DNA from 3 places in the Pseudomonas sp. A-B-19 genome. Region 3 is predicted to be linked to each of the others. Evidence: predicted binding sites of a transcription regulator. Region 3 holds the regulator's gene; each other region holds the start of a gene.

Region 1 (9,783 bases), on a different contig from region 3:
GCACTGGAGCGTCTGAAACGTAGCCAGTTGGCCAAGGAACTGTTTGGCGCGGAATTCATCGAAGGCTACATCGCTTCGAAGACCCTGGAACTGAGCAGTTTTCATAATGAAATTACTCCCTGGGAACGGCGTGTTTTAGCAGCCCAGGCCTGACGATCCGTCGACATCCGGCTATCGTTTAGCGATAGCCGATTCTCACTGCAAGGAGCCGCTCGGAACGCCGATGCGCCAAATCTGGAAATCCTTTCGAGCACTGTATTTCGCCTCGCTGATGATGTTGATCGGCTCGGGCCTGTTGAGTACTTACCTGGGCCTGCGCCTGGCGGCCGACCATGTCGACAGCCTGTGGGTCGGTGCGTTGATGGCCGCCAACTACTTCGGCCTGGTGCTGGGGGGCAAGATCGGTCACCGGTTGATTGCCCGGGTCGGGCATATCCGGGCCTACTCGGCCTGTGCCGGAATCGTCGGCGCGGCGGTGTTGGGCCATGGCCTGATCGACTGGCTGCCGGCCTGGCTGTTCCTGCGGGTGATCGTCGGCCTCGGCATGATGTGCCAGTACATGGTGATCGAGAGTTGGCTGAACGAGCAGGCCGAAGCCAAGCAACGCGGGTTGGTGTTCAGCGGTTACATGATCGCCTCCTACCTGGGCCTGGTGATGGGGCAACTGATTCTGGTCATGCACCCGGCGCTGGGGCTGGAGTTGCTGATGCTGGTTGCCCTGTGTTTTGCCCTGTGTCTGGTGCCTGTGGCCCTGACCCGGCGGATTCACCCGGCACCGCTGCATCCGGCACCGATGGAACCACGGTTCTTTATCAAGCGTGTGCCGCAGTCATTGAGTACGGTGCTGGGGGCAGGGCTGATCGTCGGTTCGTTCTATGGTCTGGCGCCGCTGTATGCCTCGCAGCAAGGTTTGTCCACGGAGCTGGTCGGTCTGTTCATGGGTAGCTGTATTTTTGCCGGGCTGCTGGTGCAGTGGCCGTTGGGCTGGTTGTCCGACCGCTACGATCGGGCCGTGCTGATCCGCAGTTTCGCCTTCAGCCTGGCCCTGGCTGCACTGCCGCTGGCGATCATGCCGCAGGTGCCGTTGGAGGTTCTGTTCATCGCCGGTTTCGTCTGTTCGCTGGTGCAGTTCTGCCTGTATCCGTTGGCGGTGGCGTTCTCCAATGACCACGTCGAAGGCGATCGCCGGGTGTCCCTGACGGCAATGTTGCTGGTGACCTATGGCGTTGGCGCGAGTATCGGGCCGCTGGTGGCAGGCGTGCTGATGAAGCTGTTCGGCAGCCAGATGCTCTATGCCTTCTTCAGTTTCTTTGCGTTGGTGCTGGTATGGCGGATTCGCCCGAAAGCGGTGACCAACCTGCATCAGGTCGACGACGCACCGCTGCATCACGTGGCCATGCCGGACAATATGACGAGTTCGCCACTGGTGGCCTGCCTCGACCCGCGGGTCGATGAGCAGGTGGTGCAGGAGCAGATGTGTAACCCGGTGAATCCGGAGTCGCCAGATGAACCTGAAACCGATCAACCGCCAGAAGACCCTGACCCGGGGCGCGAGCAAAGCCTTACCGAGGTCAGGCCTTAAATCCAGGGCACAAAAAACGGGCAGTCACCGCAAGGGACTGCCCGTTTTTGTAGGCGCTGGCTTGCCAGCGAAGGCGTCCGTTGTGTCGATGCAAGGTTAAAGGACGCCTTCGCCGGCAAGCCGGCTCCTACAGGGATCGGACTACATCAGAGATCGTCTTTGTCGAAGCGACGTGCTTCGCGTTGCAACTGGTAGACGAAACGTTCGACCTGACGCTGCACCAGCCCGCTCATGTTATGGAAGCGAACGCCAGCGAAGGTGGTGGAGATCTTTTCTTCGAAATGCAGATAACGCAACTCGACCGGTGCGGTCATCTTGCCAAAGGGCAGTTCGGCGCTGAAACGGTCGTAAACCTGACCCAGTTGCAGGCTGCCAGTGATGTCACCGTCGAAACGCAGTTTGCAGCCGGTAGCGGAAATATCCAGCAGCTTGCCGCTGATGGAGGCCTTGAGCTTTTCGCCGTCGAGGTTGACGTTGACCAGTTGTGCCAGCTTCAGTGCCGCGCGGAACGCATTACGGCGCTGGTGGTACACCACTTCATCGGGCAGGGCGCCGCGATAGCAGCGGCTGCCAGCGGATTCGTCGATGTTCAATCGGCCGTTGCTTTCCCAGGCAATGCGTACGCCTTCGTGGAAGCCTTCGACCCTGAACGGCTCACCCGCCAGCAGGTAGCGCTCGCCATCACGGGGAATCATTTCGTCCAGGGCAATCATGTTGCTGTCACGGTCCAGGTCCACCAGGTAGCTCTGGAAGCGCTGGCTGCGCTCGTGGAACGTGATGATCAGCGGGTCATGGCTTTCGAGCAGCTGGCGCAGGTTGCTGGAGATTTCCAAGGGCGTGGAGAGCACCTTGGGTGGCTGCGGAGCATCATCCACGGATAAGGCATTGGACACGGTTAATCAATCTCCAGACAAAATTTGACGACGGCAGGGTAGCAGTTTGCCAGTATGTTGCGCGTCTTGATAGAGCGATAGAGCGGGGGCATTGACCGGCTCACGCCTGACTGAGCGGGCGCGGCTTGGCACGCCTGGAGAATGTTCCGCTGGCATCGTAAAGCGCCGGGGTTTCACCGCCGTTGAGGATTTTCAGCTGGGTGGCTGTAGCGGCCTGCTGGGTGAGGATCGACTGGCCGTTGTTGGCGTTGATGGCCTGGCACCGGGCCAGGAGATCGGTCAGCACGTCACTTTGCGCCAGCAACTGCTCGCCAATGCTCGACTGGCTGGCCAGTTGCTCAAGACCGCCACGGTTGGTCGGCAGGTTGAGGCTGGCGAGAATTTCACTGCGCTTGCGGCCATGCTGTTCGAGCAACACGACCAATGCCTGTTTCTGCGCCAGGATGTCCTCGAGCAATGGCATGTTGCGGCCATGCAATGCGAGGGATTCGGTCTGCAGTAATTCCAGCAGGTGTTGCGCTGGAGCAAAGTCATCGGTGATCAGTTGCAGTAAATGAGTGTCGTGCATGGCTGGCCTTGGGTTTTAAGCGTCCAAAAGCCTGGCGCCGGCGGTGGCCTAGCGCTGGGCTTCGAAGTTGAGCAGTTTGCTGGCTACACGGTTGCTGTCGACTTTATAGCTGCCATCGGCAATCGCTGCTTTCAACTCGGCCACGCGGGCGTTGTCGACGGCGGGCTGATCGCGCAGCTTGTCAGTGACCTTCTGCAACTGTTGAGCCTCTTCGCTGAGATGTACCGATTCCCCGCTTTTGACGGTGCCGGCCTGTTCGGCCGCGGACTCCAGCGGCGCGGATTTGCCGGTTTCGGCGGTTTCCTTGCTGGCGCTGGTACGTGTACTGCCCGTCAGGGACGAGGAGCTGTTCAAACGGCTGAAATCGATGACCATGATAAAAAACCTCTGGGAATTTGGACGCTTGCCATGGTTTCGGCCATTCCCTGGAAAACTTTAGGCCCATTTATCAATGAACCTCGCGCGCGCCAACGCTTGCCCTGCATGGAGCACAGTCTAGGGAACAGCCGGGGCTAGCGCCACATTCCGATGAGCAGGGAGCTTTACATGGACACTTCCACCTGCCCCGGCGCCATGACCTGCGCCTTGATGACTCGCTGGGAATTGAGGTTCTTCACCCGGATCTGTTCGCTCAGGCTGCCGTTTGACAGGGCTTCGCCCGGCATGCGCACGCTGAGCGTACCGCTGCGGGCGGTAATCACCACCTGATCACCCTTGCGGATGACCTCGGCCTGTTCGATATGCACCTGGGTCATCACCTGGTCGGCGACCATTGGTCGGGTCAGTCGCTGCCCGATCGCCTGGTCCAGGGAGGTCAGGTAGCCCTGGCTGATCAGGCTGATATCGCGTTCGCGCAGGACCACATCCAAAGGCTCGACAATGTTGGCGCGGCGCAGTGGCCGGGCGCTGGTCACGACATCGCGAAACAGGCGGACTTGAGCGGGTACGAACACCATCCAGGGGGAGGCGCCCTCGCAGCGGACCTTGACCGTGACCCGCCCCAGCGGCTTGGGACTCTCAAGGGTTGCTGTCAATTCCTTGTCGCACATGGGCATGTGCATGCGCGGATCGAGCGGGTTGACCTGGATCTCGTAGCGACCTTCCGTTTGGCTGGTCGCCAGATAGTCTTCTACGGTGAATTCAAGAAAGCCCTGAGTGACGCCGATAAGCATATCAGGCAAGGTAATCGCGTCGGCAAGGGCTGGGCCGCCAGCGTTGAACAGGCAAACGGCCGCCAGCACGCCAGACAATTTGCGGCAGGGTGTGGTCAGGCGTCGGAAAAATGTCGGTTCTGTGTTCATAACGATTAAAAAAGCAAGCGCCGTGCCGTTTAGTGAAGGCGCGTCGCAACAACACTTGGCGTTGGTGTAGGAGTCTGGGCATGGCTGGTGTAATGGATTCGGTGAACCAGCGCACGCAACTGGTGGGGCAGAATCGCCTTGAGCTGTTGTTGTTCCGTCTCGACGGCCAGCAGCTGTATGGGATCAACGTGTTCAAGGTTCGGGAGGTGCTGCAATGCCCCAAACTGACGCTGATGCCCAAGTCCAGTCCTGTCGTGTGCGGTGTGGCGAACATCCGGGGGGCGACCATTCCGATCCTTGATCTGGCGATGGCGACCGGCTCCGGTGCGTTGAAGGACAAGAACAATCCCTTCGTGATCATCACGGAGTACAACACCAAGACTCAGGGTTTCCTGGTTCGCTCGGTGGAACGCATCGTCAACATGAACTGGGAGGAGATCCATCCGCCGCCCAAGGGCACCGGGCGCGATCACTACCTGACGGCGGTGACGCGGGTCGACAATCAGTTGGTCGAAATCATCGATGTCGAGAAGGTGCTGGCGGAAGTGGCACCGACGCCGGAAGCGATTTCCGTGGGTGTGGTGGATGTCGAAACCCGGCACAAGGCGCTTTCGTTGCGTGTGCTGACGGTCGATGACTCGTCGGTGGCGCGCAAGCAGGTCACGCGTTGCCTGCAAACGGTCGGCGTCGAAGTGGTGGCGTTGAACGACGGTCGGCAAGCGCTGGACTACCTGCGCAAACTGGTCGACGAGGGCAAGAAGCCGGAAGAAGAGTTCCTGATGATGATCTCCGACATCGAGATGCCGGAGATGGACGGGTACACCCTGACGGCGGAAATCCGCAACGACCCGCGCATGCAAAAGCTTCATATCATCCTGCATACTTCGTTGTCAGGGGTATTCAATCAGGCGATGGTCAAGAAGGTCGGTGCCGATGACTTCCTGGCCAAATTCCGTCCCGATGACCTGGCATCCCGGGTAGTCGACCGGATCAAGGCTGCAGATATCAGCCAGGGGCCCGCGCCCCTGGCAGTCAACACGATTTAAGAGGCAGCATCATTGTCTACGGGTAATTTGGATTTCGAACAGTTCCGGGTATTCCTGGAAAAAGCCTGTGGCATTTTGCTCGGTGAAAACAAGCAGTACCTGGTCTCCAGCCGTCTCAACAAACTGATGGAACAGCAAGGCATCAAGTCTTTGGGCGAGTTGGTTCAGCGCATGCAGACCCAGCCGCGCAGCGGTTTGCGCGAGCAGGTGGTGGATGCCATGACCACCAACGAAACCCTGTGGTTTCGTGACACCTACCCGTTTGAAGTCTTGAAGAACAAGGTACTGCCCGAAGCGATCAAGGCCAGTCCCGGCCAGCGCCTGCGCATCTGGTCGGCGGCGTGTTCGTCGGGCCAGGAACCCTATTCGCTGTCGATGTCCATCGACGAGTTCGAGCGGGTCAACATGGGCCAGTTGAGGATGGGCGTGCAGATCGTTGCCACCGACCTGTCCGGCACCATGCTGAACAACTGCAAGACCGGCGAGTACGACAGCCTGGCCATCGGCCGCGGTCTGTCGCCTGAGCGTCTGCAGCGTTATTTCGACCCGAAAGGGCCGGGACGCTGGGCGATCAAGGCGCCGATCAAGAACCGCGTGGAATTCCGTTCCTTCAACCTGCTCGACAGCTACGCGAGCCTGGGCAAGTTCGACATCGTGTTCTGCCGCAACGTGTTGATCTACTTCTCCGCCGAGGTGAAGAAGGACATCCTGTTGCGCATCCACAGCAGTTTGAAGCGGGGCGGTTACCTGTTCCTCGGTGCTTCCGAAGCGCTGAACGGCTTGCCGGATCATTACCAGATGGTCCAGTGCAGCCCGGGGATCATTTACCAGGCGAAGTGATTTTTGCTGGTGTCATCGAAAACGGGAGTCCTCAGGGGCTCCCGTTTTTTTATGTCTGGTGATTTCTCACGGTTTTCTCAATCCCCTGTAGGAGCTGGCTTGCCAGCGAAGACGTAGTGTCATTCGCCTTCAACGTCGCTGACATACCGCTTTCGCTGGCAAGCCAGCTCCTACAGGGTGAGGTGATGCTCTCAAGCGCGGTGCCAAACGGCAGAAAAGCGGCATGCGGCGGAAAACCGTTGCCGCTTTTCTGGCATTGCCGCGTTGCCATGGCCGGCAAAGCCCCGGTTTTCGGGCTTTTTTTAATTGGCATGGGGCTTGCTAAGTCGATCCTACGAAAAATCAGGTCACCCGAAGGTTTCCCGACATGAGCATCAGCTTCGATAAAGCGCTCGGTATCCACGAACAAGCCCTGGGCTTTCGCGCCCAGCGTGCCGAAGTCCTGGCCAACAACATCGCCAACGCCGATACCCCGAACTACAAGGCTCGGGACCTGGACTTCTCGAAAGTGCTCGCCGAGCAGAACGAGAAAACCAAAAGCGGCACCTTCGCCTTGAACATGACCAACAGCCGTCACATCGAAGCTGAAGGCCTGGGCAATGGCGACGAGTCGTTGCTGTATCGCACGCCGATGCAACCGTCGATCGACCAGAACACTGTGGACGCTCAGCTGGAACAGTCGAACTACGCGCAAAACGCGATCGGCTTCCAGGCCAGCTTCACCCTGCTCAACAGCAAATTCAAAGGGCTGGTCTCAGCCCTGCGCGGAGAGTAAGCCATGTCTCTATCCAGTGTTTTCAACATTGCCGGTAGCGGCATGAGTGCCCAGACCACGCGTTTGAACACTGTCGCTTCGAACATCGCCAACGCCGAGACGGTTTCGTCGAGCATCGACCAGACCTACCGCGCGCGTCACCCGGTATTCGCCACCATGTTCCAGGGCGGGCAGAGCGGCGGCAGCGACTCGCTGTTCCAGAGCCAGGATGCCGCCGGACAAGGCGTGCAGGTGCTGGGTGTGGTCGAAGACCAGAGCAACCTCGAGGCGCGCTACGAGCCGAACCATCCGGCGGCCGATGCCAAGGGCTACGTCTACTACCCGAACGTCAATGTGGTGGAAGAAATGGCCGACATGATTTCCGCGAGCCGTTCGTTCCAGACCAACGCCGAAATGATGAACACCGCCAAAACCATGATGCAGAAGGTCCTGACCCTCGGTCAGTGATAAGGGACGACTCAGATGAGTGTTACCGATTCCACCAGCGGTTTGAGCCTCAACGACATCCTGGCCAATTCCTCGATCAAGACCAACACCACGACTGACGGCCTCGCGTCGGCAACCGGCAGCGCCACGGGCAACCAGGCCCTGGGCAAGGATGCGTTCCTGCAGTTGCTGGTGACCCAGCTGAAAAACCAGAACCCGCTGGAGCCTCAGGACAACGGCGCGTTCGTGGCCCAGTTGGCGCAGTTCAGCAGCCTGGAAGGCATCACCACGCTCAACAGCACCGTGAGCGGCCTGGCCAGCAACTACAACTCGTCCCAGGCCTTGCAGGCATCGTCGCTGGTGGGCCGTTCGGTCATCGCGCCGGGCGACAAGGCGGTGGTCGATACCACCAAGAGCCTCAGTGGCACGGTGGTGGTTCCGTCTTCGGTGGCGTCCGCCACCCTGAAGATCACCGACGCCGACGGCAAGACCGTGCGCACCATCGACCTCGGTTCGCAGAAGGCCGGCAACGCCAGCTTCATCTGGGACGGCAAGAACGATGCGGGTGAGACGGTACCTGCGGGCACCTACACCTTCGGCGCCACGAGCACGATCGATGGCCAGTCCGTCGCGTTGATCACCAACCTGCCCGCGACCGTCAACAGCGTGACCATCAGCCAGACCGGCGGTGAGTTGATGCTCAACCTGGCCGGGCTGGGCAGCGTTGCCCTGTCCAAAGTACAAACCATTGGTATGTAGAGCCGACTAACACGGCACAAAGGAGTGGATGATGTCTTTCAATATCGGCCTTAGCGGTCTCTATGCAGCCAATAAACAACTGGACGTGACCGGCAACAACATCGCCAACGTCGCGACCACCGGTTTCAAGTCGTCCCGCGCAGAATTCGAAGACGTGTACTCGGCGACCCGCCTGGGCACCGGCAGCAAGACCATCGGCAACGGCGTGCGCCTGGCCAACGTTTCCCAGCAGTTCGGCCAGGGGGACGTGAGCAACACCGGCAACGTGCTCGACATGGGTATCCAGGGCAACGGTTTCTTCGTCCTGAGCAACAACGGTTCGCTGACCTACAGCCGTGCCGGTACATTCAAGACCGACAAGGAAGGCTACGTCACCAACAGCGACGGCACTGCCCGCCTGCAAGGTTACGGTGTGGACTCCAACGGCAAGATCGTCAACGGCGTGCTGACCGACCTGCGGATCGACACCTCCAACCTGGCACCGAAGTCCACCAGCACCGTGTCGTCGACGATCAACCTGAACTCCACCTCGGCGGTGATCGACCAGACGGTGGCGGCCAACAAGTTCGATCCGTCCAAGACCGAGACCTTTACCAAGTCGTTCAGTACTCCGATCTTCGATACCCAGGGTAACCAGCACACCATGGATCAATACATGGTCAAGACTGGGGCGAACACGTGGGACACCTACACGCTGATCGATGGTCGCAACCCCGATGGCAGTGATCCTACCGTTACCGCTCCGGTTGCTTCGACCATGTCGTTCGATGCCACCGGCAAACTGACTTCGGTCAGCACGCCGGTGACGCCGCCCACCACGCCACCGACTTCGGTGATCAGCAGTGACCTGAAAATCACCAACTGGACTCCGGGCTCCGTGACCAATGGCGTCTGGACCGCCAACGGCGCCGCAGCCGATCCGGCTGGGTTGACCATCGCCATGGCCAGCACCACCCAGTTCAACGCCGACACCGCGCGTTCGATTCCGGCACAGAACGGTTACGCCACTGGCCAGATCACCAACCTGACCATCGACGGCAGCGGTGTGTTGCTGGCCAACTTCAGCAACAACCAGACCAAGCCGATCGGCCAGATCTCCCTGGCCAGCTTCACCAACGAACAAGGCCTGCAGCCGGTAGGCGGCACCAGCTGGAAAGAGACCTACGCGTCGGGCATCCCGGGCTACGATGCGCCGGAGACCGGCACCCTGGGTTCGATCGTTTCCAACTCCCTGGAAGAGTCCAACGTCAACCTGACCAACGAGCTGGTCGACCTGATCAAGGCGCAGAGCAACTACCAGGCGAACGCCAAGACCATCTCCACCCAGAGCACCATCATGCAGACCATCATTCAGATGGCTTGATACTGGGTTGTGCTGCATAAAGAGCCCCTCATTAGAGGGGCTTTTTTGTGGGTGCTGGATTGTCTCGGATGCCCGGACTGTAGGAGCGAGCTTGCTCGCGAAAAACGCAAGGGCACCGTGTTTATCCAATGTGCCCGCGTTATCGTTAACGCCCATCGCGAGCAAGCTCGCTCCTACAGAGAAAGCGTCAGACCGGGCACCATTTTCCGCAAGGCAAAAGAAAACCCCCG
Region 2 (9,783 bases), on a different contig from region 3:
GGAAAAACGCTTGAAGGCGATACAGGCCAGGGGCGGCAAAGTGGTGGTGGTCGACCCTCGTCGCAGTGAAACGGCGGCGATTGCCGATCAGCATCTGTTCGTGCGCCCGGGTGGTGATGCCGCGCTGTTGTTCGGGCTGCTCAATACCTTGTTCGCTGAAGGTCTGACCCGCGACAGCCATCTGCCGGTAGACGGTCTGGAGGACGTGCGGGATGCCGTCGCGCGGTTCACCGCCGAAGCCATGAGCCCGTTGTGCGCCGTACCAGCCGAACAGATCCGCCAATTGGCGCGGGACTTCGCTGCGGCACCGAGTGCGGTCTGCTATGGCCGCATGGGCGTCTCGACCCAGGCCTTCGGTACGCTGTGCCACTGGCTGGTGCAGTTGATCAATCTGGTCACCGGCAATCTCGATCGCGTCGGTGGTGCCTTGTGCACTGAGCCGGCGGTGGACCTGGTGGCGTCGACCTCGGGCGGGCATTTCAATCTGTGGCAGAGCCGGGTTTCCGGGCGCCCGGAATATGCCGGAGAGTTGCCGGTGTCGGCGCTGGCCGAAGAGATGCTCACCGAGGGGGAAGGGCAAGTCCGGGCGCTGATCACGGTGGCAGGCAATCCGGTGCTGTCCACGCCCAATGGCCGAAAGCTCGAGCAGGCGCTGGGCGGGCTGGAATTCATGGTCAGTATCGACCTGTACATCAATGAAACCACGCGTTACGCCGACTTGATCCTGCCGTCCACATCGGCGCTGGAAAACGATCATTACGACACGACGTTCAACCTGTTTGCAGTGCGCAACGTCAGCCGCTTCAACCGCGCCATTCTCGCCAGGCCCGAAGGTGCATTGCACGACTGGGAGATCTTCGTCGGGTTGGCCAAGGCATTTGCCGCCAGGACCGGCAAAGAGTTGAAGCCCACCATCACCCCGGCGCAAATGATCGATCACGGCCTGCGAACGGGGATGTACGGCGACATTTCAGAGCACAGGCTGTCACTGGCGACCTTGTTCGATCATCCCCATGGCGTTGATCTGGGAGCGCTCAAGCCTAACCTGGCACCACGCCTGAAGACTGCCAATCAACGCATTCAGGCCGCACCGACCGCGATTCTCGCTGACCTGGCGCGCTTTGCAGCCTTGAAGGCACCGGCCGCCGACGAGTTGTTGATGATTGGCCGCCGGCATGTGCGCAGCAACAACTCATGGATGCATAATTATCATCGGTTGGTGAAGGGCAAGCCGCGTCATCAGTTGCTGATGCATCCGCACGACCTGGCCGGTCGCGGTCTCAGCGACGGACAGCGTGTGCGGGTCAGCTCGCGGGTGGGGGTAATTGAGGTCGAAGTGCTTGGCAGTCTGGACATGATGAAAGGCGTGGTCAGCCTCCCTCACGGCTGGGGTCACGCGCGGCCGGGCGTGCAAATGTCGATTGCCAGCAGTCAGCCGGGTTCGAGCGCCAACGACCTGACCGACGAATGCCGGCTTGACGAACTGTCGGGAAACGCCGTGCTCAATGGTGTGCCGGTGACAGTAGCGGCGGTTTGAACCAGACTGATGGAGAGACCGAGCAGGGTGCTCGGCTTTCCGTTACAATGCGCCACCGTGCCGACCCATGAGTCGGAAAGTTCAGCCGAGGTGCTCCATGGATATCATCGAAACGATTAAAGAGCAGATTGCCAACAACACCATTCTGCTTTACATGAAAGGCTCGCCGAATGCCCCGCAGTGCGGCTTCTCCGCGAAAGCCGCGCAGGCCGTGATGGCGTGTGGCGAAAAGTTTGCGTACGTGGATATCCTGCAGAACCCGGAAATCCGCGCCAACCTGCCAAAATACGCCAACTGGCCAACCTTCCCGCAGCTGTGGGTCGGTGGTGAGTTGATCGGCGGTAGCGACATCATGACTGAAATGGCTGCTGACGGTTCGCTGCAAGCCACCATCAAGGCTGCTGTTGAAGCCGCTGCTGCCAACAAGTCCGAAGCCTGACTCGGCCCCGTAGGAGCAAGCTTGCTCGCGAAGAACGATGACGCGGTATATCGCTGAACCGCGTCATCGTTCTTCGCTGGCAAGCCAGCTCCTACAGGAGGCATTAAAAAGCCCCGCCTCTGTTGCAGAGTGCGGGGCTTTTCATTGTGTCTGGGTGTTACTGCAAAGTTGCCGCTGCAATCGCCAGGATCGCAGCCTGCGGCAGCTCCTACTCTTCGCCCATCTGCGATTGCAGGTAGTTCTCGAGTCCGATTTTATCGATCAGGCCCAACTGGGTTTCCAGCCAATCGATATGTTCTTCTTCGGACTCGAGGATATCTTCAAGCAGCTCGCGGCTACCGAAGTCGCCGACTGTTTCGCAATGGGCAATAGCCACTTTGAGATCCGCGTGACCGGTGCGTTCGATACGCAGGTCGCACTCCAGCATTTCCTTGGTGTGCTCGCCGATGTGCAGCTTGCCCAGGTCCTGGACGTTCGGCAGGCCTTCAAGGAACAGGATCCGCTTGATCAGCTTGTCGGCGTGCTTCATCTCGTCGATGGATTCGTGGTACTCGTGCTTGCCGAGCTTGTTCAGGCCCCAATCTTCATACATGCGCGCATGCAGGAAGTATTGATTGATCGCGACCAGCTCATTGGCGAGGATCTTGTTGAGATGCTGGATGACTGTAACGTCGCCTTTCATGATGGGGTCCTGCCCTTTATTAGCTGTCAATAGGGCAGAGTTTGAGCTGCGTATTTAAGGGTGTCAAACCTAAGTTGTTGAAACTTAAATGAAAATTAATCGGAATAAGAATGTTTGTGTTCCGCGTCTAGAACATAACCAGTTGATTTTCAGGCATAAAAAAACCGGACATATGTCCGGTTCTTTGAAATTCTATATTTAAGCCACGGTAAATTCTGCTGGAAAAGGAATAGCAGCCTGGGCCGTTTGCAGTTTGGTCAGGGTCTCGCGGACCACTTCCTTGGCGAGGCAGGCACATTTGCCGCATTGACTGGCAACGCCGGTGGCCACTCGGACTTCCTTGTAGCTGCAGCATCCTTCATAGATCGCATCGCGGATTTGACCGTCGGTGACGCCAGTGCAGAGGCAAACATACATAAGGAAAGACCGTCGCTGATTGTGACTCAATTGCGATGGATCTTAATGTTAACGAGAATGATTGTCAAAGTAGTTTCAGTGCACTTTTCGTCATGAGTGGGGATGGCTGACGAACGGTCTGCCTGGTAAACCGGTGATATAAAAACCGATGCGGATTTCATCGTACCGGGAAAATACAGCTAAGCCAGCTCAAACGTGCGGTGTATGATGGACGGTCTTTTGCGACCGGGGATCGTGTCACAGGGCTGTCGCCTCAGGGTGGCAGGCTGATTCGAACCCTGTTTCTCACGCTATTACACCAGGAGATATCCAATGAGCGTACTCGTAGGCAAACAAGCCCCTGACTTCACCGTACCGGCCGTACTCGGCAATGGCGAGATCGTTGACAGCTTCACCCTGTCTTCGGCGATCAAAGGCAAATACGGCCTGGTGTTCTTCTACCCACTGGACTTCACTTTCGTTTGCCCGTCCGAGCTGATCGCTCTGGACAACCGCATGTCCGAGTTCAAGGCGCGTAACGTTGAAGTGATCGCTGTGTCGATCGACTCGCACTTCACCCACAACGCATGGCGCAACACTCCAGTGAACAATGGCGGTATCGGCCAGGTTCGCTACACCATGGCTGCCGACATCAAGCAGGACATCATGAAGGCCTACGACGTTCAGTCCGCTGACGGCGTGGCATTTCGTGGCGCGTTCCTGATCGACGACAAAGGTGTTGTCCGCTCGCAGATCATCAACGACCTGCCACTGGGCCGTAACATGGAAGAGCTGATCCGTCTGGTCGACGCTCTGCAATTCCACGAAGAGCACGGCGAAGTCTGCCCTGCCAACTGGAAAAAAGGCGACAAAGGCATGAACGCTTCGCCAGAAGGCGTTGCGGCATACCTGACCGAGCACGCTGCCGCTCTGTAAGGCGCACGCTCAAGCTACAAAAGCAGGTACAAAAAAACCGGCCCATCGAGGCCGGTTTTTTTATGGGCGGGATAACGCCGGAACAATCAATCGTCGAAATCTTCCCAACCGCCCATTTGCTTCCAGCGATTGACGATGCCGCAGAACAGCTCAGCGGTCTTCTCGGTGTCGTAACGGGCCGAGTGAGCCTCGCGGCCATCGAAATCGATGTCCGCTGCCTGGCAAGCCTTGGCCAGCACGGTCTGACCGTAGGCCAGGCCAGCGAGCGTTGCGGTATCGAAACTGGAGAACGGATGGAACGGATTGCGCTTCATGTCCAGACGCGCAACCGCTGCATTGAGGAAGCCCAGGTCGAAGCTGCTGTTATGCCCGACCAGGATCGCCCGTTTGCAACCATTGGCCTTGAGGGCCTTGCGCACGCCGCGGAAGATATCGTTCAGGGCCGTCTCTTCACTCACGGCCATGCGTAGCGGGTGATCGAGCTTGATCCCGGTGAACTCCAGGGCCGCCGCTTCGATGTTCGCGCCTTCGAACGGCTCGACACGGAAGAAGTAGGTGTGATCCGGGTAGACAAACCCCTTTTCATCCATGGCGATGGTGGTCGCGGCGATTTCCAGCAGGGCGTCGGTGGCCGAGTTGAAGCCACCGGTTTCTACGTCGACGACAACTGGCAGGTAGCCACGGAACCTGGCTGCCATTGGATGACGAGGGCCGCTTGCGCCGCCATTGCCTTCCAGTTCGTCGTCGAAATGGGCTTCACTCACGCGTGTTCCTCCAGCAGGCGCCAGCGCAGTTTTTCACCGGCGCGCAGCGGGATAACGGTCAGCTCGCCAAATGGCAGGCTGGTAGGGGCGGTCCATTCTTCGCGGACCAGGGTGATGCGATCGGTGTTGGCCGGCAGACCATAGAACCGCGGGCCGTAGAGGCTGGCGAAGGCCTCGAGCTTGTCCAGCGCATTGCGCTGTTCGAAGGCTTCGGCGTACATCTCGATGGCCGCATAGGCGGTGTAGCAACCGGCGCAGCCGCAGGCCGCCTCTTTGGCGTGCTGGGCGTGGGGCGCCGAGTCGGTGCCGAGGAAGAACTTCTCACTGCCGCTGGTGGCGGCGTCGAGCAGGGCTTCCTGGTGGGTATTGCGCTTGAGGATCGGCAGGCAATAGAAGTGCGGCCGAATCCCGCCCACCAGCATGTGGTTGCGGTTGTACAGCAGGTGGTGCGCGGTGATGGTCGCGCCCACGTTGGCCGAGGCCGAGTTGACGAACTGCACGGCGTCCGCGGTGGTGATGTGTTCGAAGACCACTTTGAGGGTCGGGAAACGCTCGACCACACGACGCATGTGCTCGTCGATGAAGATTTTTTCGCGGTCGAATACGTCGACATCGCCCCGGGTGACTTCACCGTGGATCAACAACGGCATCCCGACGTCGGCCATGGCCTCGAGTGCAGGGAAAATCTTGTCGATGCTGGTGACGCCAGAGTCCGAGTTGGTGGTCGCGCCGGCCGGGTACAGCTTGGCGGCGTGCACGAATCCGCTGGCCTTGGCCTCGCGAATTTCTTCAGGCTGGGTGCGGTCGGTCAGGTACAGGACCATCAGTGGCTCGAACAGGCTGCCGGCCGGGCGGGCAGCGAGAATCCGCTGGCGATAGCCGTCGGCTTCGGCCGCGTTGCGCACTGGTGGAACCAGGTTGGGCATGATGATGGCGCGGCCAAAGGTGCGCGCGACATCCGCGACGGTATTGGTCAACACGGCACCATCGCGAAGATGAATGTGCCAGTCGTCGGGACGCAGCAGGGTCAGGCGGTCGGACATGAGGGGATTCCAGGCGGGTCAAACTCAAGGGAATGCTACCGGAAAAGACTCTTGCAGGCACTCGCTATCAAGTTTTGCAGGAAGCTTCCGATATCCAACAGGTATGCCGTGAACATGCGTGTGTCGGTCTTTTTGTTGTAAAAGCCAGTGGAGCCTCCCGTGCGCCAGCGTTATTTAGCCTTGCTCAGTGTGTTTGCCAGCCTTCCCGCGATGGCGCTCACTTTCCAGACTCGTCTGGAGAGCATTGAGTGGACGGTCGAAGGTGACAAGTTCGAATGCCGCCTGACTCAGCCGGTTGCCGACTTCGGTTCGGGCGAGTTCGTGCGCAAGGCCGGTGAGCAGGCAACGTTTCGTCTGAAAGCCTATAACCCGATGATCGGCGGCGGTTCGGCGACCTTGCTGGCCGCTGCAGCACCGTGGCAACCGGGGCGTGACGACATCAACCTGGGCACGGTAAGGATCGGTAGCGGCAACGTCTTGTTCAACAGTTCACAGGCTCAGGCCGGGCGCCTGATCAGCGGACTGATGGACGGTCGCAGTCCGGTGGTTCGCCATTCTTCGGGGGATGGCCGAGTGTCGGAAGTGCGCCTGCTGCCGGTCCGGTTCACCAAGGCGTTTGCCGATTATCAAATCTGCGTGGCCAAACTGTTGCCGCAGAACTTCGAGCAGGTGAAGCAATCCGACATCGGCTTCCCCGGCGGCGGAATCGAACTCGACAGCGCCGCGAAGGCCAGGCTGCAGGTGATGCTGGAGTACATGAAGGCCGATCCGACAGTCAATCGCATCGAGCTCGACGGTCACTCCGACAACAGCGGCAACCGCCTGACCAACCGCGACCTGTCGCGGCGCCGAGCCCTGGCAGTGATGGAGTTCTTCAAGGCCAACGGCATCCAGGAGTCGCAAATCACCGTACGTTTCCATGGCGAACGTTATCCGTTGGCGCCTAATACCAGTAACGCCAACCGCGCGAAGAACCGTCGGGTAGCGGTACGCCTGGAGCGTGGAGCAGCAGTGGAACAAGTCGCCCCGCAGACGACGAAAGCGGCGACTTCGGCCACTTCCTGACCTTTCGGTCATCGTCGCTCTCTCGACATAATCTGTCGCTTCGTCGTCATAAGCTGTCGCGCCACTGTAAATTATTCTGCATGAGCGGTAGACTTCCCGGCTTTCCGTAGAATCCCGTGGAGTGATGGCATGGCGGACGTAAACAAGGTCGTTCTGGCGTATTCCGGCGGCCTGGACACTTCGGTGATCCTCAAGTGGCTGCAGGATACTTATAACTGTGAAGTGGTGACCTTCACCGCTGACCTGGGTCAGGGCGAAGAGGTCGAACCTGCACGCGCCAAGGCTCAGGCCATGGGCGTCAAAGAGATCTACATCGACGACTTGCGCGAAGAGTTCGTGCGCGATTTCGTTTTCCCGATGTTCCGCGCCAATACCGTTTACGAAGGCGAGTACCTGCTGGGTACTTCCATCGCTCGTCCGCTGATCGCCAAGCGCCTGATCGAAATCGCCAACGAAACCGGCGCTGACGCCATTTCCCATGGCGCCACCGGCAAGGGTAACGACCAGGTTCGATTCGAACTCGGTGCCTATGCCTTGAAGCCTGGTGTGAAAGTGATTGCCCCTTGGCGCGAATGGGATCTGCTGTCCCGTGAAAAACTGATGGATTACGCCGATAAGCACGCGATCCCGATCGAACGCCACGGCAAGAAGAAATCCCCGTACTCCATGGATGCCAACCTGCTGCACATCTCCTATGAAGGCGGCGTGCTGGAAGACACCTGGACCGAGCACGAAGAAGACATGTGGCGCTGGACCGTTTCCCCGGAAAACGCTCCGGACAAGCCGCAGTACCTGGAACTGACCTACCGCAACGGCGACATCGTCGCGCTGGACGGCGTCGAAATGACTCCGGCCACCGTACTGGCGACCCTGAACCGTATCGGTGGCGAGCACGGTATCGGCCGTCTCGACATCGTCGAGAACCGTTACGTGGGCATGAAGTCCCGTGGCTGTTACGAAACCCCTGGCGGCACCATCATGCTGCGTGCCCACCGTGCGATCGAGTCGATCACCCTGGACCGCGAAGTGGCTCACCTCAAGGACGAGCTGATGCCCAAGTACGCCAGCCTGATCTACACCGGCTACTGGTGGAGCCCTGAGCGTCTGATGCTGCAACAGATGATCGATGCGTCCCAGGTCAACGTGAACGGCGTTGTGCGCCTGAAGCTGTACAAGGGCAATGTGATCGTCACTGGCCGCAAGTCTGACGACTCGCTGTTCGACGCCAACATTGCGACCTTCGAGGAAGACGGCGGCGCCTACAACCAGGCGGATGCGGCGGGCTTCATCAAGCTCAACGCCTTGCGCATGCGTATCGCCGCGAACAAAGGCCGGAAGCTGTTCTGAGACCTTTGAGATCGTGATGGATGCCTGATCTCGTCCAGGACGAGGTCAGGCACCTGAAAACGGGGTGTGACGCCAGTTACTTCATTGTCGTGTGTTTGCGCTGACGATTTCCTGTTTTTCTCCTTCCAATGGTCTGTCCTGTCCTAGGTGTTGTTGTCTGCCGGTTGTCCGGTTTGATCGATGACCGACAACCTGTGCGAGTCCAGATTGTAGGCAACATAGAAGGCGACACAGCGCCTCTTGCTCTGCTTTGAATGTTCAAGCGCACTGGCTTTCAATAAAGCCTCCGAAGCGGCACACGTGACAAACAGAATCACGTACGCCGTCTTTTCCGGTGGCCTCTGGATTTTTTCCAGCAGCGCTCCAAACTCGACCTCCTTGCTCATCCAGCGTGCATCCACGATGTACAGGTCTTTTATAAATTCCGGTAACTGAAGTTGATGCTGAACAAATACGGTGGTTTGCAGGTCGATCTCCGTTGGCGGGTCCTGTGCGCCGCAGGGTGTCCGAGCTGACTGTCGGTCATTCGTCGATGTTTCCAGAGTGGAGCTCCCAGAGGACTTCCCGGACGTCTTTTTTGTCGGCCGCCCGGCATCATCCATGACTTTCATGAAGTGTTTGCCCTTTTCAAAGTCGGAAGGTGCATAAAGTGATTTGTAGTTGAAGTTGAGTGTCGCGAAAAAAAGCAAAAGTAAATAAAACGGAAAGCTGATCAGAAACCAGACATAGAGTTCTCTTTCCTCTTGGTCAAGGAAGGGTAGAGAAACGGCTGCCGAAGTTTCAGAGAGCGCCGCGAATATCGCGATAATTGTCATCGGGTTGCTGATTCGTTTTTTATCATGTCCTGTATTCATCTTCTATTGTCTTTTTCTGAATGGTTTATGAGGGTGGGTTGATGTAGTGGTTTTCGCGTTTTCTTCGATTTTTTTTAATGTTGATGGTGCTTTAATGATTGCTCAAAAAATATTATTTGCTGTAAGAGTAATTGGATTCTTGGTGTGTGATATTTCTGGTGTGAGTGTTGAGTGCGTAAATATCAGTTACGTTTTAACGAAGGAGTAGAGGCTTATGTTTGTCGGGGCGCGACTGTTCAGGCCGGCTCTCGGAAAATTTTGGGCGTAAATCGATAGAGGCAGCTGCTGGAAAGTGCGACACACTGACGCTGACACAGTTTTCAACTCATTCCGTTCGAGGGATTTTTGTAGGAGAAATCCGTGTTGTTTGTAGGGGATGTCTCTTGGTGCAGGTGGCCGGAAGGGGCGACATGCCATGGGTGAAACGACTAGGCTATTGTGCGGGTTCTAAAAATTCGAACAGCGAAAATTGGACTTGCCCATGAATAAAGTGCTGATCGTGGATGATCACCCCGTCATTCGTCTTGCGGTACGTATGCTAATGGAACGTCATGGCTACGAAGTTATTGCAGAAACTGATAATGGTGTGGATGCACTGCAACTAGCCCGTGAACTTATGCCGGATATTGTCATTCTGGATATCGGGATTCCGAAGCTGGACGGATTGGAAGTCATCGCGCGTTTGTCTTCGACCTCAATGCCGATGAAAGTTCTGATCCT
Region 3 (9,783 bases):
GCTGCGCTGGATTACAAGTTATCGGCGCTGGCGCCGCGTGTTCCGAACATGGAGCTCGAAGACGAGTTGCGCAAGACTCAGTCGCGGATCGTCACTGCCCAGGCCGAATTGAGCCTGCGTAGCGATGGCGAGAGCGATCACAGCACCAACCGTCAGTTGTTCGCCGGCTTGCCGTTGACTGCCGCCGAGCCGCTGGTCGAGCCGACGTACGCCGAACCCCGTCGCCCCGCGCCAGCCGCTGTGTCTGCGTCCGGTGGCGTGGACCCGCGCGCGTTCGACTCGATGCGTTTCGAGCTCAACAGCCTGCGCGAACTCATGGAAGTCCAGCTGGGCTCCCTGGCCTGGAATCAACTGCAAGGCAGCCGTCCGGACCAGGCCAACCTCTGGCGACGCCTGCAACGCATCGGCCTGTCCGGCCCGCTGTCGCGCGACCTGCTGGCGCTCATCACCGGGATCGAAGAACCTCGTCAGGCCTGGCGCATGTTGCTGGCGCACCTGGCGCGGATGATCGTTACCCCCGAAGTCGAGCCGCTGGAAGAAGGCGGTGTGATCGCCATGGTCGGCCCTGCCGGCATGGGCAAGACCACCACCCTGGCCAAGCTGGCAGCCCGTTACGTGCTCAAGTACGGCGCGCAGAACATTGCGCTGGTGAGCATGGACAGCTTCCGCATCGGTGCCCAGGAGCAGCTCAAGACCCTGGGGCGCATTCTCAATGTGTCGGTGACCCACGTCGATCCGGGCCAGTCCCTGGTGCAGGCGCTGGAACCCTTGCTGCGCAAGCGCGTGGTGCTGATCGATACCGCGGGCCTGCAGGCCAGCGACCCGGCCCTGCGCATGCAGCTCGAAAGCCTGGCCGGTCGCGGCATCCGTTCAAAAAATTATCTGGTCCTGGCAACCACCAGCCAAAAGCAGGTTCTAACCGCCGCTTATCACAGTTACAAGCGTTGTGGGCTCGCTGGCTGCATCCTGACTAAACTGGATGAGACGGCTAGTCTGGGCGAGGTGTTGAGCCTGGCCATCAGTCATGAGTTACCCGTGGCCTACCTGACCGATGGCCCGCGGATTCCGGATGATCTCCATCTGCCGCGCCGTCATCAGTTGGTCAGTCGCGCCGTCAGCGTGCAAATGCAGGAAGAACCCAGCGAGGAAGCCATGGCTGACATGTTCGCTGATATTTACCACAGCCAAACCAAGCAGGTTGGCTAAGGTAGTAATGAACAGTTTTTGTACCTACATCGATGGTCTGCCATGCATTGTTCCGATTGCGAACGCGCAGCCAGTAATGTGGCCTCCGTCTATGCAAGACAAGGTAAAGAAATAACATGGGCAGCATGCATCCCGTACAGGTGATCGCGGTGACCGGCGGCAAAGGTGGCGTCGGGAAAACTAATGTGTCAGTGAACTTGTCCCTGGCTCTGGCTGAGCTTGGCCGGCGCGTCATGCTGTTGGACGCCGACCTGGGACTGGCGAACGTCGACGTTCTGCTGGGCCTGACACCCAAACGTACCCTGGCCGACGTGATCGAGGGCCGCTGCGAACTGCGCGATGTACTGCTGCAGGGACCTGGCGGCATCCGTATCGTTCCGGCCGCATCCGGCACTCAGAGCATGGTGCATCTGAGCCCCGCGCAACACGCCGGCCTGATCCAGGCCTTCAGTGATATCGGCGACAACCTCGACGTATTGGTGATCGACACCGCGGCGGGCATTGGTGACTCGGTCGTCAGTTTCGTTCGCGCAGCCCAGGAAGTGCTGCTGGTGGTGTGCGATGAGCCGACCTCGATTACCGATGCCTACGCCTTGATCAAGTTGCTCAATCGCGACTACGGCATGAACCGCTTCCGCGTCCTGGCCAACATGGCCCAGAGCCCGCAGGAGGGGCGCAACCTGTTCGCCAAACTGACCAAGGTCACCGATCGCTTCCTCGACGTCGCCCTGCAATACGTCGGCGCGGTGCCCTACGACGAAAGCGTGCGCAAGGCCGTGCAGAAGCAGCGTGCCGTCTACGAGGCCTTCCCGCGCTCCAAGTGCTCGCTGGCATTCAAGGCCATCGCGCAAAAGGTCGATACCTGGCCACTGCCTGCCAACCCCCGTGGGCACCTGGAATTTTTCGTCGAGCGCCTCGTGCAGCAGACAGCAGGACCGGTTCTATGACAGCAAGCGGTTACAACCTCTACAGAAAATCGGCCCGTGATGCGCAGTACGAGCTGATCGAGCGTTACGCGCCGCTGGTTAAACGCATTGCCTACCACTTGCTGGCGCGTCTGCCGGCCAGCGTCCAGGTCGAAGACCTGATCCAGGCCGGGATGATCGGCCTGCTTGAAGTGTCGACCAAATATGACGCCGGCAAAGGCGCCAGTTTCGAGACGTACGCGGGCATTCGAATCCGCGGCGCCATGCTCGATGAAGTGCGCAAGGGGGACTGGGCGCCACGTTCGGTTCACCGCAATACGCGCATGGTCAGTGACGCCATCCGCTCGATTGAAGCGAAAACCGGTCGTGACGCTAAAGATCACGAAGTTGCGGCCGAACTCCAATTGAGTCTCGACGATTACTACGGGATTTTGAACGACACCCTGGGCAGCCGGTTATTCAGTTTCGACGATCTGTTGCAGGACGGCGAACACGAAGGGCTGCACGAGGATGGCGCGAGTGCTCATATCGAGCCGTCACGCGACCTGGAAGATGAACGCTTCCAGGCTGCGCTGGCGGAGGCGATTGCCAATTTGCCGGAGCGTGAGCGACTGGTGTTGGCGCTGTACTACGACGAAGAGTTGAACCTCAAGGAAATCGGTGAGGTCCTGGGGGTCAGCGAATCTCGGGTCAGCCAGTTACACAGCCAGTGCGCGGCCCGTTTGCGGGGGCGTTTGGGGGAGTGGCGAGCGCGCTGAAGGCAGTGTGGGGGACACTGCGAACGAAGCCGGTGTGGTGTTGAACTGCGCCGGTCTCGATCTGTGGTGCTCCAGACAGTCATTGAGTGCTTTGCCGGATTGATTGAAATGGCGCGTCCAGGTGCTGGGCGCGTTTAAGACTGCTTGGAGGTCGAATTGGACAAGAACATGAAAATCCTCATCGTTGATGACTTCTCAACGATGCGGCGGATCATCAAGAACCTGCTGCGTGACCTTGGGTTCACCAACACCGTCGAGGCCGACGATGGCACTACCGCCATTCCGGTACTCAACAGCGGAAGCATCGACTTTCTGGTAACGGACTGGAACATGCCTGGCATGACCGGTATCGATCTGCTGCGCCACGTGCGTGCCGATGAAAAGCTCAAGCACCTGCCAGTGCTGATGGTGACCGCTGAAGCCAAGCGTGAGCAGATCATCGAAGCGGCCCAGGCCGGCGTTAACGGCTATGTGGTCAAACCCTTCACGGCCCAGGCGTTGAAAGAAAAAATCGAGAAGATTTTCGAACGCATCGGTTGATGAGTGCGCCACGGGGGAGCTATGGGCAATAACGAAACTTCATTGGGCGACTTTGAGTCGACCCTGAAAAAACACGCCGTCGAATTGGTCGAGAGCCTTGAAAAAGGCAAGTTCGGCGACGCGGTGCAATTGATCCATGAGCTCAACCAGACCCGTGACCGCGGCCTGTATCAGGAAGTGGGCAAGCTCACTCGCGAACTGCATAGCGCGATCGTCAATTTCCAGATTGACCCGCACATGCCGCAAGCCGAAGAAGTGTCCCAGATCACTGACGCCGCCGAGCGTCTGGGCTATGTGGTCAAGCTGACCGAGGCCGCGGCCAACCGCACCATGGACCTGGTGGAAAGTGCCACGCCGCTGGTCAATGGCCTGGCGGATGAAGCCCAGGTCTTGAGCGCGGACTGGGGGCGCTTCATGCGTCGCGAAGTCGGCGCCGAAGAGTTTCGTGAACTGGCCCGGCGGGTCGACGGGTTCCTCGCGCGCAGCGGCACGGACAATCGCGCGGTGTCGGGCAACCTCAACGACATCCTGCTCGCCCAGGATTACCAGGACCTCACGGGGCAAGTGATCAAGCGAGTGACCCAGTTGGTCACCGAAGTCGAAAGCAACCTGCTCAAGCTCGTGCTGATGGCCAGTCAGGTGGACCGCTTTGCGGGCATCGAACATGACCGTGAAGCGATGCTTGCTGAAAAAGATCCACAAAAACATCTCTCTCAGGGTGAAGGTCCGCAGATTCATGCCGATAAAAGAGAAGACGTTGTGTCCGGTCAGGACGATGTGGACGATTTGCTGTCCAGCCTGGGATTTTAGCGTTTCAGGTTTTTTAGGTTTTTAGACCTTTAGGAGCACCCCCTTAATGAGCTTCGGCGCCGATGAAGAGATCCTTCAGGATTTCCTGGTTGAGGCCGGCGAGATTCTAGAGCAACTGTCCGAGCAACTGGTCGAGCTGGAAAGCCGTCCGGATGATGCGGATCTGCTCAATGCAATTTTTCGCGGTTTTCACACTGTAAAAGGGGGCGCCGGCTTCCTCCAGCTCAACGAGCTGGTGGAGTGCTGCCACATCGCCGAGAACGTGTTCGACATCCTGCGCAAGGGGGAGCGTCGCGTCGATTCGGAACTGATGGACGTGGTTCTCGAAGCGCTGGACGCGGTGAACAGCATGTTCAGCGAGGTCCGCGATCGCGGCCCGATCACGGCCGCTACACCGGAACTGCTCGCGGCGCTGGCACGTCTGGCCGAGCCGCAATCGGCTGACGAGGCGGCTGCTGTACCTGTCGCCGCCGTGGTCGAAGCGCCTGTGGCTGAAAGCGAATCGGGCGATATCACCGACAATGAATTCGAACAACTGCTGGACTCGCTGAACGCCGTCAAGGCTCAGGCCGAGGCACTGGCACCTGTTTGTGCGCCGGTTAGCGATACCGCTGCCAGCGATGAAATCACCGATGCCGAGTTCGAGTCGTTGCTCGATCAACTGCACGGCAAGGGCCAGTTCGCCGTTGACGCGCTGGTCCCGGCACCGGCTGCGGCAGAGGCCCCGAAAGCGGCCGGCGACAGCTCCGATATTACTGACGACGAATTCGAAGCACTACTCGACCAACTGCACGGCAAGGGTAACTTCGCTGTCGATGCGCTTGAATCGGCCATTGCTTCTGTGCCAGCACCTGCTGCGCCAGCCGCCATTGCGGCCGGTAGCGACCTGATCAGCGATCACGAATTTGAATCGCTGCTCGACGAGTTGCACGGCAAGGGCAAGTTCAGCGAAGTCGGCAAGGCGACAGTTGCCAGCGGATCGAACGCGTCCGTTGCCGCGCCGGCCGCGAAGGCGGCGACGCCGAAACCGGTGGCCAAGGCACCTGAGCCAAAAGCCCAAACGCCAGCTGCTGGCGCTGCACCTGCTGCCGCCCGTACTCCGGCCGCGCCACCGGCGGAAAAACCGGCCAGCGAAGCCGAGACCACCGTGCGCGTCGATACCGCGCGTCTCGATGAGATCATGAACATGGTCGGCGAGTTGGTGCTGGTGCGTAACCGCCTGGTCCGCCTGGGCCTCAACAGCGGCGACGAAGCCATGTCCAAGGCCGTGTCGAACCTCGACGTGGTCACGGCCGACCTGCAAACCGCGGTCATGAAGACCCGGATGCAGCCGATCAAGAAAGTCTTCGGGCGCTTCCCACGCCTGGTTCGCGACCTGGCTCGCCAGCTCAAGAAAGAGATCAACCTGGAGCTGGTCGGCGAAGAAACCGACCTCGACAAGAACCTCGTCGAAGCCCTGGCCGACCCGTTGGTCCACTTGGTGCGTAACTCGGTCGACCACGGTATCGAAGAACCAGCTGAGCGCGAAGCGATGGGCAAGCCTCGCAGCGGCAAGGTGATCCTGTCCGCTGAACAGGAAGGCGACCACATCCTGTTGTCCATCTCCGATGATGGCAAGGGTATGGACGCCGATGTTCTGCGCGGTATCGCCGTGAAGAAAGGCTTGATGGACAAGGACGCGGCGGACCGTCTCAGCGAGTCGGATTGCTTCAACCTGATCTTCGCTCCGGGTTTCTCGACCAAGACCGAGATTTCCGACGTCTCCGGGCGCGGCGTGGGCATGGACGTGGTGAAAACCAAAATCGCCCAGCTCAACGGCACCATCAATATCTACTCAACCAAGGGCAAGGGTTCGAAGATCGTCATCAAGGTGCCGCTGACCCTGGCGATCATGCCGACGCTGATGGTCATGCTCGGCAACCAGGCGTTTGCGTTCCCGCTGGTGAACGTCAACGAGATCTTCCACCTCGACCTGTCGACCACCAACGTCGTGGACGGCCAGGAAGTGGTGATCGTGCGGGACAAGGCACTGCCATTGTTCTATCTCAAACGCTGGCTGGTCAGTTCCGCCGCTCACGAAGAGCAGCGCGAAGGCCATGTGGTGATCCTTTCGGTGGGCACGCAGCGGATCGGCTTTGTCGTCGATCAACTGGTGGGCCAGGAAGAAGTGGTCATCAAGCCGTTGGGCAAAATGCTCCAGGGAACCCCGGGCATGTCTGGCGCCACCATCACCGGTGACGGCCGCATCGCGCTGATTCTCGATGTCCCGAGCATGCTCAAGCGTTACGCCACACGGCGTATTTGATTCTGGTGGAGCGGGGCGCCTGGCCTCGCTCCATCTAATGGAGTGTTTATGGCAGTCAAAGTCCTGGTGGTGGACGATTCGGGGTTTTTCCGCCGCCGCGTCTCGGAAATTCTTTCAGCGGATTCGAATATCCAGGTCGTCGGCACGGCGACCAACGGCAAAGAGGCGATCGATCAGGCGCTGGCCCTCAAGCCCGACGTGATCACCATGGACTACGAGATGCCGATGATGGACGGCATCACCGCCGTGCGGCACATCATGCAGCGCTGCCCGACCCCGGTCTTGATGTTTTCCTCGCTGACCCACGAAGGCGCCCGGGTCACCCTCGATGCGCTGGATGCCGGTGCGGTGGACTTCCTGCCGAAGAACTTCGAAGACATCTCGCGCAACCCCGAGAAGGTCAAGCAACTGCTGTGCGAGAAGATCCTGAGCATTGCGCGCAGCAATCGTCGCGTCAGCACTTACAGCGCTCCGGCCCCTGTGGCCGCACCCGCTCCAACACCTGCGCCTTCGAGCGTCGGCAGTTACGGCAGCAGCGCGCCCGTGCGTCCGGCACCGGCACCGATCCCTGCGCGTACGCATGCGGCCAATGCGTCGCCCGCACCGAAACGCAAAGCCTACAAACTGGTGGCCATCGGTACGTCTACCGGCGGGCCGGTTGCCTTGCAGCGGGTGTTGACCCAACTGCCGGCCAGTTTCCCGGCCCCGATCGTGCTGGTTCAACACATGCCGGCTGCCTTCACCAAGGCTTTCGCCGAGCGCCTGGACAAGCTCTGCCGCATCAGCGTCAAGGAAGCCGAGGATGGCGACATCCTGCGGCCGGGCCTGGCGCTGCTGGCACCCGGTGGTAAGCAGATGATGATCGACGGCCGCGGTGCGGTGAAAATCCTCCCGGGTGACGAGCGTCTGAATTACAAGCCGTGCGTGGACATCACCTTCGGCTCGGCAGCCAAGTCCTACGGCGACAAAGTTCTGGCGGTCGTCCTCACCGGCATGGGCGCCGATGGTCGAGAGGGCGCGCGTATGCTCAAGCAGGGCGGCAGTTCTGTCTGGGCACAGGACGAAGCCAGTTGCGTGATCTACGGCATGCCGATGGCCATCGTCAAAGCCGAGCTCGCCGACGCGGTGTACAGCCTCGACGACATTGGCAAGCACCTGGTCGAGGCCTGTATCTGATGGATGTTCTAAGCCTGATCGGCATCATCATGGCCTTCGTCGCCATCATCGGCGGCAACTATCTCGAGGGGGGGCATCTCGGTGCCCTGGCCAACGGTCCGGCAGCGCTGATCGTGCTCGGCGGTACCATTGGCGCCGCGCTGTTGCAATCGCCGATGAGCGCCTTCAAGCGCGCCATGCAGATCCTCGCCTGGATCCTGTTCCCGCCTCGCGTTGACCTGGCCGGTGGCATTGACCGCGTGGTGAACTGGAGCCTGACCGCCCGCAAGGAAGGCCTGCTGGGCCTGGAAGGTATCGCCGACGCCGAACCTGACAACTACGCGCGCAAAGGCCTGCAACTGCTGGTCGACGGCGCCGAGCCGGAAGCGATCCGCAGCATTCTGGAAGTGGATTTCTACACCCAGGAAAGCCGCGATATCGAAGCGGCCAAAGTCTTCGAAAGCATGGGCGGTTACGCGCCGACCATCGGCATCATCGGTGCGGTGATGGGCCTGATTCACGTCATGGGCAACCTGGGTGATCCGTCCCAACTGGGTAACGGCATCGCCGTGGCGTTCGTTGCCACCATCTACGGCGTGGCCAGTGCCAACCTGGTGCTGTTGCCGATTGCCGCCAAACTCAAATCCATCGCATTGCGTCAGTCGCGTTATCGCGAAATGTTGCTGGAAGGGCTGCTGTCGATTGCCGAAGGTGAAAACCCTCGCTCCATTGAGTTGAAGCTTCAGGGCTTCATGGATTGATGGGAGACATGGATCATGGCACGTCGTCGCCAGCATGAAGAACACGTCAACCACGAACGCTGGCTGGTGTCCTACGCGGACTTCATCACCCTGCTGTTCGCCTTTTTCGTGGTGATGTACTCCATCTCTTCGATCAACGAAGGCAAGTACAAGGTCATTTCCGAAGCGCTGATCGGCGTCTTCACCGATTCCGATCGTTCGCTCAAGCCGATCCCCATCGGGGACGAGCGGCCAAAGACCGTGACCCCGGCCAAGCCGCTGGTCAAGGACAGTGACCAGGTCGATGCGGGTGTCGCCGGCGCCAGCGATCCACTCAAAAGCATCGCCGACGACATCAGTGCGGCGTTCGGTGATCTGATCAGCTCCAACCAGATGACCGTGCGCGGCAACGAGTTGTGGGTCGAGATCGAGCTCAACTCCAGCCTGCTGTTCGGCAGCGGCGACGCCATGCCCAGCGATATCGCGTTCAACATCATCGACAAGGTCGCGGCGATCCTGAAACCGTTCGACAACCCGATTCATGTCGAAGGTTTCACCGACGACCAACCGATTCGCACCGCGCAGTACCCGACCAACTGGGAGCTGTCCTCGGCCCGCTCGGCCAGCATCGTGCGCATGCTGGCGATGCAGGGGGTGAACCCCGGTCGCCTGGCGTCGGTGGGCTACGGCGAGTTTCAGCCGGTGGCCAACAACGCCACCGCTGAAGGCCGCGCCCGTAACCGTCGCGTGGTGCTGGTGGTGTCACGCAACCTCGATGTGCGCCGCAGCCTGACCGGCACCGGAACCGCCCATGCGCAACCGGATGCCGCATTGAAGCGTGCTGGCACACAAACTGCACCGACCCTGGTCAAGTCGCCGGTACGAGAGAGCGCCGTCAATTCTCCGTCACCCGCATTAACACGTTGAGCTATTTCTCGGTCGCCGCGTTGGGCCGGGAGGAACAATCCGAATGAGAGTCTGGGCAGTCGCCAATCAAAAGGGTGGTGTTGGTAAAACCACTTCCTCCATCGCTTTAGCCGGTTTACTGGCGGAGGCGGGCAAGCGCGTGGTCGTGGTCGATCTCGACCCCCACGGCTCGATGACCAGCTACTTTGGCTACGACCCCGACAGCCTGGAACACAGCAACTACGACCTGTTCCTGCACAAGGGCAACGTGCCCCAAGGCCTGCCGGGTCAACTGCTGCTGTCGACCAGTGACGAACGCATCTCCTTGTTGCCCTCCAGCACCGCGCTGGCCACCCTTGAGCGGCAGTCGCCGGGACAGAGCGGTCTGGGCCTGGTGATTGCCAAGAGTCTGGCGCAACTGTGGCAGGACTTCGATT

What was found. The regulator FliA, encoded in region 3, starts transcription of late flagellar genes. The targets are predictions, from matches to a motif close to CTAAAGTTTNNNNNNNNNNNGCCGNTAA.
Region 1: flgM (flagellar biosynthesis anti-sigma factor FlgM) is a predicted target of FliA. The motif match lies at 3,455-3,482, and genes of this name have one in related genera.
Region 2: KGA81_RS21375 (flagellar protein MotY) is a predicted target of FliA. The motif match lies at 5,864-5,891, and genes of this name have one in related genera.

What each region holds. Positions count from the first base shown of each region.
Region 1 is NZ_JAGYGN010000006.1:18,716-28,498, forward strand. Features, by position in the region: gene KGA81_RS08470 (glutamine synthetase family protein) at 1-153, shown strand, start outside; gene KGA81_RS08475 (MFS transporter) at 224-1,582, shown strand; gene KGA81_RS08480 (flagellar brake protein) at 1,729-2,475, opposite strand; gene KGA81_RS08485 (flagella synthesis protein FlgN) at 2,576-3,043, opposite strand; gene flgM (flagellar biosynthesis anti-sigma factor FlgM) at 3,092-3,418, opposite strand; gene flgA (flagellar basal body P-ring formation chaperone FlgA) at 3,586-4,344, opposite strand; gene KGA81_RS08500 (chemotaxis protein CheV) at 4,425-5,390, shown strand; gene cheR (protein-glutamate O-methyltransferase CheR) at 5,403-6,230, shown strand; gene KGA81_RS08510 (hypothetical protein) at 6,347-6,601, shown strand; gene flgB (flagellar basal body rod protein FlgB) at 6,598-7,005, shown strand; gene flgC (flagellar basal body rod protein FlgC) at 7,009-7,452, shown strand; gene flgD (flagellar hook assembly protein FlgD) at 7,468-8,190, shown strand; gene flgE (flagellar hook protein FlgE) at 8,222-9,553, shown strand.
Region 2 is NZ_JAGYGN010000021.1:33,299-43,081, forward strand. Features, by position in the region: gene KGA81_RS21340 (molybdopterin oxidoreductase family protein) at 1-1,537, shown strand, start outside; gene grxD (Grx4 family monothiol glutaredoxin) at 1,635-1,976, shown strand; gene bfr (bacterioferritin) at 2,185-2,658, opposite strand; gene KGA81_RS21355 (bacterioferritin-associated ferredoxin) at 2,857-3,075, opposite strand; gene KGA81_RS21360 (peroxiredoxin) at 3,388-3,990, shown strand; gene rnt (ribonuclease T) at 4,077-4,754, opposite strand; gene pyrC (dihydroorotase) at 4,751-5,797, opposite strand; gene KGA81_RS21375 (flagellar protein MotY) at 5,957-6,862, shown strand; gene KGA81_RS21380 (argininosuccinate synthase) at 6,992-8,209, shown strand; gene KGA81_RS21385 (hypothetical protein) at 8,353-9,063, opposite strand; gene KGA81_RS21390 (response regulator transcription factor) at 9,545-9,783, shown strand, end outside.
Region 3 is NZ_JAGYGN010000001.1:422,933-432,715, reverse strand. Features, by position in the region: gene flhF (flagellar biosynthesis protein FlhF) at 1-1,206, shown strand, start outside; gene fleN (flagellar synthesis regulator FleN) at 1,323-2,153, shown strand; gene fliA (RNA polymerase sigma factor FliA) at 2,150-2,890, shown strand; gene KGA81_RS01900 (chemotaxis response regulator CheY) at 3,059-3,430, shown strand; gene KGA81_RS01895 (protein phosphatase CheZ) at 3,452-4,240, shown strand; gene KGA81_RS01890 (chemotaxis protein CheA) at 4,287-6,545, shown strand; gene KGA81_RS01885 (chemotaxis response regulator protein-glutamate methylesterase) at 6,594-7,721, shown strand; gene KGA81_RS01880 (flagellar motor protein) at 7,721-8,461, shown strand; gene motD (flagellar motor protein MotD) at 8,477-9,367, shown strand; gene KGA81_RS01870 (ParA family protein) at 9,411-9,783, shown strand, end outside.